Ammoniphilus sp. CFH 90114: one gene and its partner. The protein of the gene in region 2 interacts with the protein of the main gene of each other region in a pairwise test. Links are inferred from orthologs where the notes say so. Each region holds a gene or a part of one and is shown on either strand. Other genes may lie near its edges. The genes, in order: EIZ39_RS16450 and topA.

What was found.
Region 1: the proteins of topA (region 2) and EIZ39_RS16450 interact in binary tests that used the Escherichia coli proteins (3 or more experiments, as listed by UniProt). The link is inferred for Ammoniphilus sp. CFH 90114 from one-to-one orthologs.

The regions. Positions count from the first base shown.
Region 1 is NZ_SDLI01000007.1:66,768-69,922, reverse strand. Bases 26-2,851 are described here. They hold EIZ39_RS16450 (YigZ family protein), read right to left. Parts: upstream 1,851-2,851; coding sequence 1,200-1,850; downstream 26-1,199. Other genes in these bases: ald (alanine dehydrogenase), read right to left, coding at 1,936-2,851; EIZ39_RS26720 (hypothetical protein), read right to left, coding at 976-1,143; EIZ39_RS26725 (hypothetical protein), read right to left, coding at 705-857; EIZ39_RS16455 (4-hydroxy-3-methylbut-2-enyl diphosphate reductase), read right to left, coding at 26-582. Outside these bases: more of EIZ39_RS16455, read right to left, coding at 1-25; more of ald, read right to left, coding at 2,852-3,069.
Region 2 is NZ_SDLI01000001.1:479,640-482,935, reverse strand. The notes cover bases 137-3,103. They hold topA (type I DNA topoisomerase), read right to left. Parts: upstream 2,675-3,103; coding sequence 599-2,674; downstream 137-598. Other genes in these bases: dprA (DNA-processing protein DprA), read right to left, coding at 2,797-3,103; trmFO (FADH(2)-oxidizing methylenetetrahydrofolate--tRNA-(uracil(54)-C(5))-methyltransferase TrmFO), read right to left, coding at 137-560. Outside these bases: more of trmFO, read right to left, coding at 1-136; more of dprA, read right to left, coding at 3,104-3,296. UniProt on the Escherichia coli protein: Releases the supercoiling and torsional tension of DNA, which is introduced during the DNA replication and transcription, by transiently cleaving and rejoining one strand of the DNA duplex.

The DNA of each region.
Region 1 (3,155 bases), on a different replicon or contig from region 2:
ATGAATTTCTGCTTGTGGAAATTTAGCAATGCACTTATTCATAATGTGCTTAATATCCCACTGACTCATGGTCGTCTGATTAGTGACGATAAGCTTATCGTTCTCTAGGTTAAGCTTATCCACATCCTCCGGCTTCTCAATTAAATGCACACGGTCTGGTGAATTTCCTATGGCGCCTTCCGGTTCCGGGTGACCTTTCTTTCCGATATAGATAATATCGTATCCATCGGCTACTTTCTCTTTGATTAAATCATGGGTCTTCGTTACATCAGGGCAAGTAGCGTCCACTACTGTTAACCCTTTTTCTCTTGCTCTTTTCTTTACTTCAGGAGAGACTCCGTGAGCTGTGAAGATCACCGTCCCTTTCTCAATCTGTTCCAACATATCTAAACGATCGGGTCCTTCGATGGTAATGACCCCTTCTCTTTCAAAGGCCTCCACAACATGGCTATTATGAACAATCATCCCGAGAATATAAATTGGACGGGGAAAATCAAAATTTTTCGCTGTTTGCAAAGCCAATACCATGGCATCTACGACTCCGTAACAATAGCCACGAGGACTGATCTTTATGACTTCCATTCTTTTTTTCCTCCCCTTAAACACATGGTTAGTATCATTATAACTTATCTTTTGCCACCAAGCACAAGATAACTTGTTAAAGAAAAAACCGCCCCTACTTAAAGCAGGAGCGGCTACCTGAACTAGATCACTAATGCTAGGACCGTACAGAACAAAAAGAAGACAAAAGAAAAAGCGGAAAAAGCAAAGCCAAAGACGTTTCCGGTTTTCTTATTTTGCAAGATACCGTAGCCTGAAAGCAGCCCGGTCGCTAGAAGAATTAATACCATAACCATTTGTCGATCACTCTCCATTTGCTTTCTATGTAAATCTGTCCCACTAAAACATACATATCTATTGTAAATACTTTATACACAAGAGTAAACTCTTTTTTCTCGTTGCCATAATTTTGCCTTATTCAGAATGGATAACGCCAAAATGTTTTTGGTGTCTGCAGTTTGGACAGTAGATCTCTTCCGCTGCCTCTGTCTGGAAATCTTGGAATTTCTCCTTCGCTTCGAGCAATGGATCCCCACAACCTGCACATTGACTCCTGTTTTTGGGGTGTTTCTTTTCACTCATGCTCATCATCCCTCCGAATCATCGTTTCCCATTAGTCTGTTCCGGAGAAGAAGAAGCTATGTATCTGATACCTCTTTATCAAACTCAATGTACCTCGATTCACCTTGAGAAATCTTGACTTGTCCGCTTGTCAAATCGGTCATCCATTCGATAAGCGGGGCCTCTTGTCCTGTTTCTACTAAGACAGAAACGGTAACCATATCGAGATATCCAATGTGATCAATAATATATTGTGGCTTCGCTCGAAGTTCATTCTCAATTTTTCCGAGGAAAGTGTAGTCTAATTCAAATTGGTACAGATCATGGAGTACTCGCTCCACGATCGTTCCTGCTTTCAGTGCTTCCGAAGCACCCTTTCCATAAGCTCGAATTAACCCGCCTGCCCCTAATTTAATACCTCCAAAATAACGGGTCACCACAACCGCGGTATCCTTCACGTGATTCTTCTTCAGGACCTCTAAAATGGGTTTACCTGCCGTCCCGCTAGGCTCTCCATCGTCGTCAGCCTTCTGGATCTGATCATGCTCCCCAATTATATAAGCTGAGCAATTGTGCGTCGCATCCCAATGCTTCTTCTTCAGGGAAGCGATAAAGGCTTGAGCTTGCTCTTCTGTTTCTACACGTTCTACATATCCTATAAATCTGGAGCGATTAATTTCAATCTCCGTTACACCGCTGCCTTTTATGGTGAAATAACGCTTCAACAAGGTCGACCCACTCCTTACTGTACTCAGTAGGAATTATAACACAGAAGAGACCGAAGGTTACAACCCCCTCGGTCTCGTTTTATGATTATACGCCTACGTTTTGTCCGGTTAAAACCGTTTCAACAGCTACTGGAGTGTAACCATGAGCTTCAGCTACAGCCTTATAGGTTACCTTTCCATCTACAACGTTAATTCCCTTAGCAAGAGCTTTATTATCAAGCGCTGCTTGCTTCCATCCCTTATTTGCAATTTGTACACCATAAGGAACGGTTACGTTTGTAAGAGCGATTGTAGATGTACGTGCTACGGCACCAGGCATATTAGCTACAGCATAGTGAAGTACTCCATGCTTTACATACGTTGGATTATCGTGAGTGGTGATACGATCAATCGTTTCAATAGATCCACCTTGGTCGATCGCTACGTCAACAATCACAGAACCTGGTTGCATCGTCTTCACCATTTCCTCTGTTACAAGGCGAGGTGCACGCGCGCCAGGGATCAGAACAGCACCGACAACGAGGTCAGCCTTCTTCACCGCTTCTGCGATATTGTAGCTGTTAGACATTAACGTTTTCAGACGACCTTGGAACATATCATCTAATTGACGAAGACGGTCAGCACTGATATCAAGCAAGGTTACACTTGCCCCTAATCCTAGAGCCATTTTCGCTGCGTTCGTTCCTACAATACCACCACCAACGATAACCACTTCACCAGGTGCTACTCCCGGTACTCCTCCAAGAAGAACCCCTTTACCGCCTTTAGACTTTTCAAGGAACTGGGCTCCGATTTGAATGGACATTCTTCCCGCTACTTCACTCATAGGAGTGAGCAATGGAAGGGATCCGTTATCTGCTTGGATGGTTTCATAAGCAATAGCAATCACTTTCTTTTCTACCAATGCCTTAGTCAACTCTGGTTCTGGAGCTAAGTGCAAGTAGGTGTAAAGAATAAGCCCTTCACGGAAGTACGTATATTCTTCAGGAAGTGGTTCTTTAACCTTAACCACCATCTCAGCAGACCAAACAACACTTGCCGAATCTACGATCTTCGCACCTGCCGCTGTGTAGTCCTCGTCCGTAAATCCACTGCCCATTCCGGCATTGGTTTCTACCCAAACATCATGTCCATTATTTTTGAAAGCGGTTACACCTGCTGGTGTTAAACCGACGCGATTCTCGTTGTTTTTTATCTCTTTTGGTACTCCAATAATCATTCCTGATTCAGCTCCTTCAATGGAATTCCTGGCACTATTTATCATTTACTATTTCATTATAAGGTATAGATATTTTCTTCACCTTA
Region 2 (3,296 bases):
TAGGCCGCTTCTCCCTTATCGTATCTTGAAGCTAGAAACACCTTTTCCATATCAATGGTTTCTTTATCAATAATCGGAGCCGCCGCGTCATAGAAATAAAGATACTCTTCACCTGTAAGCTTTCTCAATTGCTCAGACAATGCTGGAGAGGTAAGGGGACCCGTTGCTATAACACAGATTCCTTCCGGAATCTTGTCTACTTCCTCGTGGCGAACGGTTACATTAGGATGATTCCTTACCGCCTGTGTAACAGCCTCTGCGAATTCATGCCGATCGACGGCAAGGGCCCCACCAGCTGGAACAGAGCAGAAGTCAGCCGATTTAATAATTACGGACTGAAGTCTCCTCATCTCTTCTTTTAAGATTCCGACAGCATTGGTTAATGTGTTTGCACGCAAAGAGTTGCTGCAAACCAATTCTGCAAATTTATCCGTATGATGGGCGGGAGTTTGTTTGACGGGTCTCATCTCAATCAATTCGACCTCGACACCACGCTCAGCAATCTGCCAAGCGGCCTCACTGCCTGCTAACCCTGCACCAACAACAGTTACTTTTTCCATATTCAATCTCCTAGATTTATTTATCTATAGATAAAATTTTATTGTGCATCTTCCATATAATCACATGCTGTGCATTGCACATTTGCTTCTTTCTTTTTCCCTTTTTTCTCCACGAGCATGGAAGCGCATTTTGGACACTTGCGTTCAATAGGCTTATCCCAGGATACAAATTCACATTCCGGATAATGGCTGCAGCCATAAAAGGTTCTTTTTTTCTTACTCTTTCTCTCAACAATCATTCCTTCACATTGAGGGCAAGCAACACCTGTTTCTTTCAGGATAGCTTTCGTATTCCGACAGTCTGGGAAGCCTGAACACGCTAGAAATTTTCCGAAACGGCCAAGCTTGTAAACCATATGTTTTCCACATTTCTCACAGAGTTCGTCAGAAACTTCATCCTCAATTTCCACTTCTTGCATATACTTATCTGCAACTTCAAGCCTGGTTTCAAACCCTTTATAGAATCCGTCAAGTACTCTAACCCAATCTGCGTTTCCTTCCTCCACATTATCCAGATTCTCTTCCATCTGCGCTGTAAAGGTTGGATTTAGGATCTCGGGGAAAAACTCTCCCATCAATTCAATGACAATTTCACCTAGCTCTGTTGGGATAAATCTCTTGTCTTCTAAAGCTACATACCCTCTCTTTTGGATCGTATCCAGAGTAGGAGCGTAAGTGCTTGGACGTCCAATACCCAATTCTTCCAATGTTCGTACCAGCCGAGCCTCAGAATAACGAGGCGGAGGTTGAGTGAAGTGTTGTTTAGGATCCATCTGAGCCAGATCTAACGTCTCCCCTTCAGAGAGAGGAGGAAGAATATTATCCTTTTCTTCCGTTCCATCATCGTTTCCTTCTACATAAACCTTCATAAAGCCTAGAAAGTTAACCTTAGATCCATTAGCTCGGAAGGTGGCTTCACCCGCTTCAATCGTCACCGTCATCGTATCCAAGATGGCCGAAGCCATCTGACTTGCTAAAAAACGCTCCCAGATCAAGCGATAAAGTCTCAACTGATCCCTGCTTAAATACTCCTTCACAGAATCAGGTGTCCTAAGAACAGATGTCGGACGGACCGCTTCGTGTGCATCTTGAGCATTCCCTTTCTGAGCATGAGTTCTAGCTTCTTCTAGGGCATATTCTTTTCCAAAAGATTCCGTAATATACGACTTGGCCTCTTCGATGGCCGTTTGACTCACCCGAGTAGAATCGGTTCTCATATAGGTGATTAATCCGATTGTACCTTCTTTTCCTAAATCAATACCTTCATATAATTGCTGCGCAATCATCATCGTCTTAGCCGCACGGAAGTTAAGCTTACGAGCAGCTTCTTGCTGCATCGAACTTGTAATAAAAGGTGGAGCAGGATTGCGTTTGCGTTCTTTCTTCTTAATGTCTTTTACAATAAACGGAGCCCCGCCAATTCTTTGCAACAAATCCTTGATGTCTTGTTCTGATTTCAGTTCCGTCTTTGATCCCTGATAACCATAAAATTTAGATTCAAAAACTTCTCCTGTACCAGCCTTGAGAGAGGCTGTAACCGACCAATACTCTTCTGGAATAAAGTTTTTGATTTCATTTTCTCTATCTATGATTAGCTTAACTGCTACCGATTGAACTCTTCCTGCACTTAGTCCCTTCTTCACTTTCTTCCATAATAAGGGACTAATGTTGTATCCAACTAAACGATCCAGGATGCGTCTCGCCTGCTGGGCATTCACCAGGTCCATATTAATTTTTCTTGGGTGTTTGAATGCTTCCTTCACAGCTTGCTTCGTAATTTCATTAAATACAACCCTGCACGGTTCACTCTGATCCATATTGAGGCTATGAGAAAGATGCCATGCAATAGCTTCTCCTTCCCTATCAGGGTCCGCTGCGAGGTAAATCTTCTTTACTTTCTTCGCTGCATCGCGCAACTCCTTAAGTACGTCCCCTTTACCACGAATCGTAATATATTTTGGGTTAAACCCATCTTCAACATCTACTCCCATTTGACTTTTCGGCAAATCTCTAACATGCCCCATGGAAGCCTTGACGATATATTTTTTTCCGAGATATTTCCCGATGGTTTTTGCTTTTGCGGGAGACTCTACAATTACTAAGGCATCTGCCATCGATGTCCTCCCCCTTTCCCAACTAATCGCTAACTGTTGATATTAGAACATAAATCCGAAATATATTGAATGGTTAATCTTCCCTATTATTAATTAAGCAATAACCTTTTGTCAAACTTCTTTTATGTCTTCTTTACAAAGCAGCTTCCGGGAAGCTGTTCAACTTTCCCTTGTAATTGTAACGATAGTAATTCGGATAAGATCTGCTGTACAGAAAGATGGCTCCTTTCTACTAGCTCATTAATCGTTTTCTTTGTATTCTCTAGGATATCCAAAATATGTAATTGATTATCAGTTAATTCCTTACTCATCTCAACTATCCGATATTGCGGAAATTCATCGAGGATATCTGAAATCGAAGTAACAAGCTTCGCTCCCTCTTGTATTAAGCGGTTTGTCCCTTGACTCTGCGCAGAGACGATAGCGCCTGGCACAGCAAGCACCTCCTTCCCTTGGTCTAAAGCACAACGAACCGTGATGACTGACCCACTTTTTATAGCTGCTTCTACAACTAATACCCCTTGGGATAAGCCACTAATTAAACGGTTCCTCGCTGGAAAATGGAGAGGATGAGAAGGGTATCCTGGTGGATATTCAGATAAGATAAGACCGCGTTCAAGAA